Regions from separate parts of the Guptibacillus hwajinpoensis genome, predicted to be linked through region 1. Evidence: riboswitches for the same ligand, from Rfam matches in the RefSeq annotation. Region 1 holds a riboswitch; each other region holds the start of a gene.
The links. A riboswitch is a leader RNA that binds a small molecule or an ion and turns the genes downstream of it on or off. The one in region 1 is predicted to bind S-adenosylmethionine.
Positions count from the first base shown of each region.

Region 2: it holds a riboswitch for S-adenosylmethionine, as region 1 does, so the genes downstream of both, ABFG93_RS19020 (methionine biosynthesis PLP-dependent protein) here and ABFG93_RS15640 (methionine ABC transporter ATP-binding protein) in region 1, are expected to answer to the same signal.
Region 3: it holds a riboswitch for S-adenosylmethionine, as region 1 does, so the genes downstream of both, msrA (peptide-methionine (S)-S-oxide reductase MsrA) here and ABFG93_RS15640 (methionine ABC transporter ATP-binding protein) in region 1, are expected to answer to the same signal.
Region 4: it holds a riboswitch for S-adenosylmethionine, as region 1 does, so the genes downstream of both, mtnK (S-methyl-5-thioribose kinase) here and ABFG93_RS15640 (methionine ABC transporter ATP-binding protein) in region 1, are expected to answer to the same signal.

Region 1 covers NZ_CP156674.1:3,019,823-3,023,110, reverse strand. Annotated here, with positions in the region: gene ABFG93_RS15645 (methionine ABC transporter permease) at 1-556, opposite strand, end outside; gene ABFG93_RS15640 (methionine ABC transporter ATP-binding protein) at 549-1,571, opposite strand; SAM riboswitch class I at 1,723-1,832, opposite strand; gene ilvA (threonine ammonia-lyase) at 1,957-2,967, opposite strand; gene leuD (3-isopropylmalate dehydratase small subunit) at 2,964-3,288, opposite strand, start outside.
Region 2 covers NZ_CP156674.1:3,692,969-3,696,256, reverse strand. Annotated here, with positions in the region: gene ABFG93_RS19030 (Na/Pi cotransporter family protein) at 1-575, opposite strand, end outside; gene ABFG93_RS19025 (DUF1189 domain-containing protein) at 809-1,615, shown strand; SAM riboswitch class I at 1,717-1,828, shown strand; gene ABFG93_RS19020 (methionine biosynthesis PLP-dependent protein) at 1,904-3,031, shown strand; gene metC (cystathionine beta-lyase) at 3,021-3,288, shown strand, end outside.
Region 3 covers NZ_CP156674.1:275,738-279,025, forward strand. Annotated here, with positions in the region: gene ABFG93_RS01280 (hypothetical protein) at 1-1,297, shown strand, start outside; gene msrA (peptide-methionine (S)-S-oxide reductase MsrA) at 1,346-1,990, opposite strand; SAM riboswitch class I at 2,093-2,207, opposite strand; gene ABFG93_RS01290 (Na+/H+ antiporter NhaC family protein) at 2,292-3,288, opposite strand, start outside.
Region 4 covers NZ_CP156674.1:1,518,101-1,521,388, reverse strand. Annotated here, with positions in the region: gene mtnA (S-methyl-5-thioribose-1-phosphate isomerase) at 1-591, opposite strand, end outside; gene mtnK (S-methyl-5-thioribose kinase) at 592-1,800, opposite strand; SAM riboswitch class I at 1,900-2,037, opposite strand; gene ABFG93_RS07720 (carbon-nitrogen family hydrolase) at 2,108-2,902, opposite strand; gene ABFG93_RS07715 (pyridoxal phosphate-dependent aminotransferase) at 3,011-3,288, shown strand, end outside.

The sequences.
Region 1 (3,288 bases):
ACCCGTCAAGGTAAGCAAGATTACCAAGACCACCTGCTCCAACGACACCAGCCATTGCTGTGTAGCTTACAAGTGCAATTGCCGTAACCGTTATACCTGAAATGAGGGCTGGCATGGCTTCTGGAAGGAGCACCTTAAAAACAATCTCCCCATTTGAGGCCCCCATGGATTGAGAGGCTTCAATAACACCTTTGTCTACCTCTCTTAACGCAATTTCAACCATTCTTGCGTAGAACGGAGCCGCACCAGCAATCAGGGCTGGTAAAGCAGCATTTGCACCAAGCATCGTACCAATAATATATACCGATAGAGGAATGAGCAAGATGATTAGAATAATAAAGGGAATCGATCGAAACAGGTTAACAATTCCAGCTATTACGCTATTGATGTACTTATTTTCCCAGATGTTACCTCGTGCCGTTAAAAATAATAGTAGACCGAGTAAAATACCCAGAATAAATGTAGCAATTACAGAGATTGCCGTCATGTAGACTGTTTGAAGGGTTGCCTCCCACATATTCTCCCAATAAACGTTCGGAAATAAAGATTCAGCCATTCGTAATCACCTCCGCTTCGACTCCCTGGCTGCGTACATATCGAAGAGCTTCATCTATGACAGCCTGCTCACCCTTCAGGAAGACAGAAAGCTTTCCGTAAGGACCATCCTGAGTATGAGAAATTTTCCCTTGAATAATATTCACTTCGATCTCATACCTCCGAACCAATTCAGTCACGAGCGGTGAGCCTGTCTTTCCTTTCAGGAACGTAAACTGAACAAGTTCTCCAGCGGCATCCTCCGCCAGATGTGCAATCGATTCCTTCATTTCCTCTGGTTCACTTAGTTGATTTACGAAGTCTTTCGTAATGGGTTCCTGTGGATGATGAAACACTTCTAGTACTGATCCTTCTTCCACTACACGCCCACTCTCCATGACTGCAACTCGATGGCAGATCTTCCGAATGACGTGCATTTCATGTGTAATCAAAACGATAGTTAATCCCAGTTTTTGATTGATCTCAGTTAACAACTCTAGAATACTGTCGGTTGTCTTAGGATCAAGTGCTGAGGTTGCCTCGTCACAAAGGAGAACTTTTGGATTATTCGCAAGCGCCCTCGCAATCCCTACACGCTGCTTTTGTCCCCCACTCAATTGAGATGGGTAAGCATTCTCTCTTCCTTCTAACCCTACAAGTTTAATTAGTTCTTCTACTCGCTTACTGCGCTTTTCCTTTCCAACCCCTGAGATTTCAAGCGGGAAAGCAATGTTTTCGCGCACCGTGCGTGACCAGAGAATGTTAAAATGCTGAAAGATCATCCCTATATCTTGTCTAGCTGATCGAAGCTCTTTTTCTTTTAAAGATGACAAGTTATTTCCAGCTACTGTAACAGTACCTTCAGTTGGTCTCTCAAGAAGATTAAGCATTCGTATAAGTGTGCTCTTACCTGCACCACTGTATCCAATCACACCGAATATTTCGCCTTTTTTTATTGAAAGATTCACGTCCTTAACTGCCTCAACCTTTCCTGATTTAGCGAAGAACGTTTTCTTGATACTTTTTAGCTCAATCACATGTCTCACATCCTTTATACATTTACAGGTAGTAACCAGGCTAGATTGATTCCTATTGCCTATCATACCCCGGGTACGACTTAACAAATATGTTTCTATAAAAAATGCCTTCCTGCAGTGAGCAGAAAGGCATGTCATAAACGATGTCTTCCTCTCATTTCTCAAAGCATATGCTTTGCAGGAATTGGCACCTTTTCAAACAAGTTGTTCGACGGTTGCCGGGCTTCATAGGGCCAGTCCCTCCACCTCTCTGAATAAGAGATATAAAATTGAAATTACTTTACTCTGGTTAAGTGCTAAATTGAATTCTAGCATGGTACTTTATGAGTGTCAATTACTGAGCAAAAAGTCACAATAATCAAAAAATGTTCCAAAATGAAAACCATCAGCTAATTTTTCTGATGGTTTTTGCACGCTGTGCAAGGAGTTTATATGAGGGAAGCTTATCAATATCTGCGTTACCGCCACTAATAACTGATCCAATCTTCTCGCCATTAATTCTTCCTGATTTGAAAAGAACAGCAGCAAGTGAAGCAGCACCAGCACCTTCTACAAGGGTTTTATGTCTCTCGAGCATAAATAGAATGGCGGTTGCAATTTCCTCTTCTGACACAGTTAACATATCATCAACGAGATGATCAATAATCGGATACGTTAGTTTCCCGGGTTCTTTAACAGAAATGCCGTCTGCAATCGACTTTACCGATTGTAGCACTTTCGGCCCGGCACCTTTATAACGATTCCATGTAGCAGATGCTTCAGCTGCCTGAACTCCGATGATCTTAACGTGGGGGAAATATGATTTCATTGCGAGTGCCATACCAGCTAGTAGGCCACCGCCTCCTACCGGGACAAGAATCACGTCCAGATCGGGGCATTGCTGCATCATTTCAAGCGCTACTGTTCCCTGACCTGCCATAACGTCAGGATCGTCAAACGCATGGACGAAGGTGGCTCCACGCTCTTTCTGCTCGCACTGTGCCCCTGCAAAGGCTTCGTTGTAAGAATCCCCTTCGAGAACAATTTCTGCACCATAAGAGCGGGTAGCCTCGATTTTACTGATAGGTGTTTGTGCAGGCATAAATATTTTAGATTTGATCCCTCGTTCATTTGCAGCGAGGGCTACTCCCTGTGCATGATTTCCAGCAGAAGCTGCAACAATGCCACGAGCAGCTTCAAGGTCCGTGAGTCTTGATACTTTGTTGTAAGCACCTCGGAGCTTAAAGGATCCCGTGCGCTGCAGGTTCTCCATTTTCAAGAACACATCTTTATTTGTTCGATCATTTAATGTTTTAGACTGCTGAAGCGGTGTTCGATGGACCGCCTGGAGCAGATTCTCCATTGCACTTACAACGTCAACGCCATATTTCTCCTGATAATTCCCAAGATCATTCACTCTCCCACATATTGTTTTTCTTCATATTGACTGATTTTCTCTTCAAGTGACAGTGTACGAGATACTTCATCCCAACCGTTTAAGAGCATTTCTTTCCAGTAAGGATCGATTTCAAATGAAGCCGAAAGTCCATTTCCATCACTGACTTGCTGTTGCTCTAGCTGAACACTGAGCTGGTACCCATTTTTCGACTTCGAAAAAAGTTCTGTGATCGTTTCCTGAGGAAGCGCAATCGGAAGGATTCCGTTTTTCACACAGTTATTATAGAAAATATCAGCAAAGCTTGGGGCGATAACAACTCTGAATCCATAATCAAGCAGA
Region 2 (3,288 bases), 670 kb from region 1:
CTTTGCACAATGACCGTGAAGACTGTTCCAATTACTACTCCGAGTATAGGATTGTCACTCATACTAACCGTAAGATCTTGAAAAGCTTGAAGGGTTCTTAAAGGCTTCATACCATTACTCATAAGTTCAAGACCGTAGAATAGGCCACCAAAACCAAAAATGATTTGGCCAAGATAACTGATTTTCTTGTTTTTAACAAAGAAAATTAGCACGGCACCTATAAAGATAATCGGTAGTGCGTAATCTTTAATTGGAATACCGATGATAAATGCAGTAACAGTAGTACCAATGTTAGCACCCATTATGACACCAATTGCCTGTCTTAAGGTCATAAACCCTGCGTTTACTAAGCCGACAGTAAGAACCGTAGTCCCTGAGCTAGTTTGCAATAATATGGTAACTACTATACCAGCGAGCACACCCATAAATGGATTCGTTGTAAAGCGATCCAGAATGTCTCTTAAGCGATCACCTGCTGATCGTTGAAGGCCATCTCCCATGTACTTAAGTCCAAACAGGAAAATACCCAGACCTCCCACAAATTGAAAGATCATCTCCTGAACGTTGAGTTCCATCATTTCAACCCCTTGCACCATGATTTATTTTTTCGACAATACTCAACAAAGTCCCTTGTCTATTATCTACATCACCCCCACCTTTGTAAAGAGTTAATATAGATTTGTAAAGATATTATTGAATAACCAGGTTTGTTTCAAAAAAGTTTCAATATCATTATTGTTCCTATCTCCTTTTATAAGCTAAACTAGTTCTGGGGAGATACACCCTGAAGTGGAGAGGAGATTTTGATTTGAACATTTTCAAACAACTTTTTTACAGTTTATTTTCACCAAAAATGATGGCTCGCTTTCGTTTTCAAAAACTCGGCAAGCCGATTCTTTATGTTTTCTTGTTAATGTTTTTAACATCCGTACCTGTTGGCATCATCACCGCCATCTCATTTACAAATGCGTACGATGAATTAAAAACGTATATGACGGAGGTTCCTGATTTCACTCTTCAAGACGGGACGTTAACCTCAGATCAAGATAAGCCACTTGTTCGAGAGGAAGGTGAAGGCACTTTCATTTTCGATGCAACAGGTGAAACAAAGCCTGACGATGTTGAAGCTTACGATTCGGTCATTGCGTTTTTAGAAGACAGAATTATTATCAATGAAAACGGAGCCCGGCAGGAGTTTGATTACAGTAACTTTAGTACAATGACATTTACTAAACATGACGTAATGGAGCTTTCTAAAAACCTTGATAGCTTGCTCCCTATTTTCATTCCTTTACTTATATTTGTCGTCTATTTACTACAAACGGGTCTTAAATTTATCGGTATTACCGTTCTGGCAACGATCGGCCTACTATTGCGCAGTATGACCAAACGTAAAGTGTCCTACAAACAATTATGGGTGCTCTCCGTTTATGCTGTTACAATTCCTACGATATTCTTTGCCATCATGGCATTGATTAGGACAACTGTTCCTTTTGGATTCCTTGTTTATTGGTTTGTTGCAATCACACTTCTTTATTTGACGTTAAAAGAGATACCTCTTCCTAAATCGCGTGGTGTATCTAATGAACGTCATCACGAAGAAAGCAATAAATAGAAGGAAGTTTCAGATTATTTTGCATAAACCCTTGCAATTCACTTTAAAGTGATGTAGATTATTGAAATAACATTCATTTAATTAACTCCATATTATTTTAATTCTTATCAAGAGAAGCAGAGGGACTGGCCCTACGAAGCTTCAGCAACCACCGTTTTTTTTTACGGAAAGGTGCTAATTCCAGCAAGTTGATTTCAACTTGAACGATAAGAAGAAGAGCAGCCAAAGTCTTCTTCTTATAGAGGGCTTTTTTTTATTGCCCTAATTAATAAAAAAAGGAGAATGATTATGCGAAATCACCACCATGAAACGTTACTTGTCCAATTAGGAAATAAATCAGACCCACAAACCGGAGCGGTTAATCCACCTGTGTACTTTTCTACATCATATAGTCACGAAGGCATCGGACAATCAACAGGGTTTGATTATTCAAGAACCAAAAACCCAACGAGAGCTGTTCTTGAATCTGCTGTAACTGAACTTGAACACGGTGATCAAAGTTTCGCCTTTAGTTCAGGAATGGCTGCGATTCAAGCGGTTCTTTCCCTCTTTAAAAGTGGTGATCACATCCTCGTGTCAGATGACCTTTATGGAGGGACCTATAGGTTGTTCGCTCATGCAGAAAGTCATTTTGGTATTGCTTTCACCTATTTTGATAGCCAGAATACAGACTCAATTCAAACAATGTTGACTGATCAAACAAGAGCAATTTTTGTAGAGAACCCATCTAACCCGTTAATGATACTTGCTGATTTAAAAGAAATAAGCCAGATCACTAAACAGAATGATTTATTGTTTATTGTTGATAACACCCTTTTCACCCCGTTACTACAGAATCCATTAAAACTAGGCGCAGATATTGTTGTGCATAGTGCGACCAAATATCTGGGAGGTCATAATGATGTCCTTGCAGGACTGGTCATAGCCAGAGGACAAATGATCTGTTCTGAAATAGAAATGTATCAAAATGGAGCCGGAGCTGTTCTTTCCCCACTTGATTCTTGGTTATTAATACGAGGTATGAAAACACTCCCGCTTAGAATGAAACAACATGAAGCAAACGCTAGAATCGTCGAGGAATACCTGGTCCAGCATGACGCTATTACAGATGTCTTTTACCCCGGTAAGGGAGGCATGCTCTCCTTTCGGCTGCGTTCAGAAGAGTGGGTTGATCTCTTTCTAAGAAACCTAAAGCTTATTACTTTTGCCGAAAGCCTTGGAGGTGTAGAGAGTTTTATTACCTATCCTGCCACACAAACACATGCTGACATTCCTGAGGACATCAGAATCAAGAAAGGCGTCTGTAACCGGTTGCTTCGATTTTCTGTCGGAATCGAACAAATTGATGACCTACTCGAAGATTTAGAACAAGCGCTGGCTATTTTCACTAAGGAGGGTGTACAACATGAACAATAAATCGTATTCATTTCAAACGAAACTGCTTCATAACGATCACAAATTTGATAAACAAACAGGTGCTGTTAGCGTTCCGATCCAACAGGCTTCAACCTTTCATCAAATTGATTTTGATCAGCCTGGTAAATATGATTATAGCCGCTCTGGAAATCCCACTCGTGAGGCGCTAGAAACGACAATCGCTAACCTCGAAGGCGGTGCAAGGGGTTTTGCATTCGCTTCAGGTATGGCAGCGATCTCTACTTCTTTTATGCTGC
Region 3 (3,288 bases), 1.3 Mb from region 1:
TTTTAACTCATCGTGGTCTGGTGGTCTTTCGGGAGATATTAATGGCAGAGCATGGCTTCTTCTTCAACACCTAGAAGAAATGGAATCGTTTAACACGAAACAAAACACCCCATTTTATCAAAACGTCGATATGGCTAACATAGCGTTAATTGGACATTCTCGTGGTGGGCAGGCAGCGATTCTAGCTGCAAAATTTAATCAGCTTGACCGCTACCCTAACAATGCGATCACGCGCTTTGATTTTGATTTCAACATTAAAACGGTAATCGCCATTGCACCAACTGATTATCAAACGTTGTCAGACCGTAAAATCGAAGTGGATGACGTTAATTATTTATTGCTCCATGGTTCTTACGATAGTGATGTATCCGAATTTGAGGGCGATCGTCAATATAATGGGATCAATTTAACCGGCGGTGAAGAGGCGATTAAATCTGCCCTTTACATTGATCGCGCGAATCACGGACAATTTAATACAACCTGGGAAGACAATGATACCTATTTCCCCTTCACCATGTTATTAAATAAAGAGCCGCTACTTGAGGGTGAAGAACAGAGACAAATTGCCAAAACGTATGTATCTGGTTTTCTAGAAGCCACTTTACATGACAATAACTCTTACTTACCGATGTTTGAAGATTACCGCTATGCCCTTGAATGGCTTCCTAAAACAACGTATATCAGTAAATACGAAGATCCTTCCTACATCATCTATAGCGATTTTGAAGAAGATGTCGATGTCACCACTGCTACTTCTCCATATATTGATATCACGGCAGGAAGCTTACTCCAATGGTACGAAGGAGAGCTAGAATTCAGAAGAGATAAAGTAAGAGACAATCATGGCGTGTTCCTGAAGTGGGACCAATCTTATTCTAAAAACGGCTACTATACGCTAAGCTTTTCTAAGCTGTTGCAGGATCCTTTTGCTTACAAGGCGGGAAGTTCTTTAACCTTTACTGCGGCGAATCTTTCTGAAGTTGAAAATCAGAAACCGGTAGATTTCAGCGTTAAGTTGACTTCAGATGGAGAAACTGCCAGTGTTGTTCTTAGTGACATCATGCCTATGCATCCTGTTTTGCCGGTACAGCATACAAAAACCATATACTTTGAAGAAGAACGTTATGGAGAGCCAACAGAACCGGTTCTCCAAACGTTCAACATTCCAATGGAAAGATTTATTGATAATAATCCATCTTTCGATCCTAAAAAGTTGGATTCTCTTACGTTTCAGTTTGATCAATCGATGAAAGGGTCCATTTTCGTTGATCATATTGGTGTTAATCATGCTGATTAGACCACAGAAAAAGGCTTTCCTTCAATGCTGAAGGAGAGCCTTTTTGGATCATGAAATTTTGCAAGAAGACTGGCCTCGTTTAGCGAGATAGCTTTGATGATACTCGTTAGCGCGATAAAATGTCGTTGCTGGAACGATTTGCGTGACAATCGGTTTCTTGAAGCGACCTGAAGCTATTAGCTTGTTTTTAACAATCTGTGCCGCTTCTGCCTGTTCTTTTGAGTGGAAAAAGACAGCAGAGCGATACCTCGTACCAACATCTTCTCCCTGACGATTCAATGAGGTTGGATTATGATTATCGAAAAAAACTTCGAGTAATTCTTCATATGAGATCACTGCTGGATCATATTCAACAAGAACAGATTCAGCATGCCCTGTTAATTCTGTATAAACATCTTCGTAGGTTGGATTAATGGTCTCGCCTCCAGTAAAGCCTGCTGAAGTCGAAATCACGCCATGTAATTGTTGGAAAAGCGCCTCTACACCCCAAAAGCATCCTGCTGCAAACGTTGCTAGATTCACTGTGCCCACTCCGTTTCTTATATTGGTAACTGCATTCTCTTCTACATATATTTTCTCTAAATCATTAAGTGTTAACATATAAAGCTGCTTGCTTCCCCTCTTATAAATTCCTTTTGAAAGAAGGGTGTTAATAAGCTGTTGTTTTCTAGTTTCGGTATTTAATGTATGCAAGTTCACTCACTCCCTCTACAAAATAAATATTCCAGATGGTGGATGCATACGAAAAAACCCCCATCTGTCCGAACAGAAGAGGGTTTGGTTATACCGAGCCTCTTCTTATTTTCCGACTTTCGCCGCAGGAATTGGCACGGTTCCACCTGAACATAATGTTCATGGGTCCGTTGCCGAGGTATCTAAGGGCCAGTCCCTCCACCTCTCTGAATAAGAAGATCCTTTAAACAAAGGATTATTAAGTTAGTGTCAATATTAAATGGTTTCCCTAGCAATGTCAATAGAAATGTACTCACCTTTTTTAAATGACGAAAGAGATAATAAAATAGCCAACTGCAGCCGTTCCCGCTCCAATTAATGCTGGGCCAAGCTTAAATTTTGCATACGTCATGGGATTTAATTGAAGAATTCTCGCAATCGTATTCGTATTATCGCTTAATGGGGATGAAAAAGCGCCGAACGTTCCGCTTGCAAAAACAGCTCCGATTACAAGTGGAAGATCCGTACCCGTCGAATTGCCGAGAGAAACCCCGAGCGGCATCAAGATACCCCACGTGCCCCACGATGAACCAATAAAATAAGAGATAAAGGCGCCTACTAAGAAAAGAACTGGGGGCACAAATAACGCAGGGATCCAATCAAGATTGGCCGTTACAAACTCAGAAAAGCCTAGAGCTTCGGCTGAGGCGGCAAGCCCCCATACAACCGTGAGCAGAACGATTACAGGCATCATATCATTTCCACCTTCGATAAAGAAACGGACGAGCTCTTTTAATGAAAATCGCTGGAATAAATAGAGCAAAAACGTAAAGAGTACGGTAGTTAAGAGAGCAAATACCATTGCATCAAGCACATCAGCTTCAATAAAAGCATTCACAGGTGAGGTGAAGCCTTTTTCAAACCCACTCCAGTAGGTTAACAACAGGGTTAGTAGTATAACGCCACCTAGCGGCAGGGCTAAATTAAATGGTTTTGATGGAAGTTCTTTCGCTACAGCTGGATGGCAATCTTCCCATTTGTCATCCAGCTTTTTCTCAGGATTACCTGCATCTGTTGCTGGCTTTTTACGATCATGGAAGAAACTTAAATAAAAACCGATAAGAATGATGCTGATCGAGAAAAAATTATATGGAATGCTTTGTAAAAAAAGACGATAACCATCTCCTTCGATACCTTCAGCTCTGATAGAAAGTTGTACAACTGAAGACATATAACCAACAAAAGCCGTCGCTATTGGCATTAAGACAATAATGGGCGTAGCGGTTGTTTCGATCACGAATCCAAGCTCCTGAGGTGTG
Region 4 (3,288 bases), 1.5 Mb from region 1:
TGCTCCTTGAAGAACTGGCCTGGTTTCAGTAGCAATGGCAGAGATGGAAAGTCCTTTTTCTTTGGCGAGATGAAGAGGGGCAAGTGCTGTTCCGTATTTAGTGGTTGCGATACCACCTGCATTGCAGTGAGTGAGAATTGTGTCTCCGTCTTTCAAGAGCTTAAGGCCATGCTCACCGATGCGCTGGCAAATTAACTCATCCTCCCGATGGATCGTAACTGCTTCATTTCGGATAGCTTCTTTCATTTTCACGACTGATGTTTCAGTGAGTCCGGCTCGTAATACCCGATCAATGGCCCAGAAAAGGTTCACAGCGGTAGGACGAGCTGAAGCAAGGTAATTTCGCTGCTTCGTTAATTCGGTTTTAAAGGTTGAAGGTGATTCGGATTGAAACTGCTGACTCCAGAGAACTAGACCGTATGCAGCTGCAATTCCAATAGCAGGAGCGCCACGAACGGCAAGTGCTGCAATGCTGTTCCAGACATCTTCAATCGCTGCTTGTTTAATAAACACTTCTGTATGTGGCAGCTGGCGCTGATCGAGTAGTAAAAGGTGATCGCCTTTCCATTCGATCGGTGAGACGTTCGTCATTTATAACTCCCCCTTGATGAACGTGATGTAATCTTGAATAGATGTAATGTCGTTTCTTCTCAGAACAAGCTGCTTACCAAGTCGAAGTGCCTGCTTTTCAACAGATAGCTTTACGCCGATATCCTTAATGCGATCAATATCTTCAACGTGTGCCAGTCCAATTGTTCTACGAATGATTTTACAGCCAGCAAACCCGACACTATCAACAAGAATCGATTGAAGCAGCCCATCGAGGTAGTGCTCAGAATAGCGATTCTCAGAAACAAGATGTACACTCCAGAGATCGCGGAAAGTTGATTCGAAGGTGCTCCAGACTTCATCGATGACATTGAAAAGGAACGCTTCATACTTGTCTTTTTCCTCCTCAGTTCTGTGTCCTTTCTGAGAGAGAATACTGAGTGCAATGTTCGCAATAAATGCTCCCACATCAAATCCAGCTGGACCATAGAACGCAAATTCAGGATCAATAACTTTTGTCGAGCTCTCTGTGACAAAGATGCTTCCGGTATGCAGATCACCGTGGAGAAGTGCTTCGCCTTTTGTTAGAAAAGCATGTTTAAGCGCAGCAATTTCTTTCAAAAGCACATCGTCGTTCCAGAGGGCTTCTACATCTGTTCTTATCGGTTCAGAAAAACTGTTGCTCTCAGCATTATAAAATGGATCTGTAAAAACGAGAGTTTCAGTAATCCCACATAAATCAGGATTGATAAATTTTTTAGCAAGCTCTTTCTTACGGGCTGGACCAAGACCGTAGTCTGAGGTGAAGAAGAGTGTATGTGCAAGATATGTACCAACGTCTCTCGCAAGCTTTGGATAGACCTGTCCGTCAATTAGTCCTTTTCTGAGGATGGTATGGCTGGATAAATCCTGCATAACGGTTGCAGCCTTTTCGGTGTCATGCAAGTAGACAACAGGAGCAAGTTCAGGAACAAGCGAGTAAGCTTGCTTAAGTGCTTCACTTTCGATGCGAGAACGATCAAGCGTAAGCGGCCAGGATTCACCAACGACCTTTGCGTATGGCAATGCCTGTTTCACAATCCAGGCATCACCTGTTTTCCGCTTCTGGACATGAAAAACATAATTTAAATTTCCATCCCCAATCTCCTTTACATTGACAGTGGTCGAGCCATCTAGTATACCGTGCTGTTCCAAAAAGTGAACGACCGATTCCTCCGTAAAAGGCGTATATCCTGTCGTACTACTTGTCATTGTAAATCCCCCTCAAATAAATGAATTCTTAGTATCTATTAAGCAATAAAAAAAGCCTCTTTCCGAAGAAAGAGGCTAGAAGACATAGAAGCTTCGTAGCTCTTATCTTCCAGAACAAAAATCATTCTGTTGGAAGTAGCACCGTGCCATTCAGATCAGTAAAGCGAATTGATCAAAATAGAAGGTCGGTTGCTGGGCGTCATAGGGCCAAATCCCTCAGCCTGCTCTTGATAAGAGAAAGTTATGAATTTTATAATTTTTTGTGCTTGAGATGTATCTTACAGAGAATTCCCAAGGGTTGTCAACATTATTTCGAAAATTCGTTATAAATATCCGGGCGGCGATCTTCAAATACGGGAATTCGAGTCCGAATTGAAGATATTTCTTTTTCATCAATCGATCCCACTAAAATGGTTTCTTCCGTTCCTCCTTCAGCTAGTACAGTTCCCCATGGATCGATGATGAGGGAATGACCGCCAAATACATTGTCTGGATCTGAACCAACTCGATTACAGGCGATAACGTAACACTGATTTTCAATGGCACGGCTAATTAACAGCGCGCGCCAGTGGTCTGTTCGCTGTTCTGGCCATTCTGCAGGAACGAATAGAACCTGCGCACCTTCAACGGCATGAAGGTGAAGCCACTCTGGAAAGCGAATATCATAACAGATGAATCCAGCACATGGAAGGTTTTCAAGTGTGAAGTGACTTTTCGTATTTCCTGAAACAAGATACTTTTCTTCGTTCATCAGTCTAAAAAGGTGAGCTTTACTATATTCGTGCACAAGCTGACCATCTCGATCAAAGACAAGCATCGTATTGGTAACCTCTTTCTCATGACGTTTTGCGATAGAGCCACCAACAATACTAACGGAATGTTTGTTTGCGAGATTCGAAAGAAATTTAATTGATTTCGTTGCGTCAACGTCGCCAATTTCATCAAGTCTTGATAAATCGTAGCCAGTAGACCATAATTCAGGCAACACGATAATATCTGGCTGTTGACTCGCAGCTTCAGAAACGAGCTGTTCAACCTTCTCGAAATTCTTTTCAGGATCACCAAAAGCAATATCAAATTGCAACAGGGTAAGCTTTTTCATTGAATCTTCCTCCTCAAGCTTTTAGAAAATTTACTTTACATGATTGTGTATCCAAGATAACATAACTTACTAGAATTTCACGAAAATTTTAACAGGATGTGATTGACTTTGAAACACTTTGAACCATCAGAAGCACTTAAGCGGCTACCAGAACAATTTTTTGCAAAGCTTGCCGGGAAGGTAAATCATTATGTTGAAGCGGGGTATGACATTATTAACCTTGGTCAGGGGAACCCGGATCAGCCAACTCCTCAGCATATTATCGAATCACTACAAAAAGCTGCTGAAAAGCCCGCTTATCACAAATATCCACCCTTTCGTGGACAGCCTTTTTTGAAAAAGGCTGCAGCTGATTTCTATAAGCGTGAGTTCGGGGTCGATCTTGA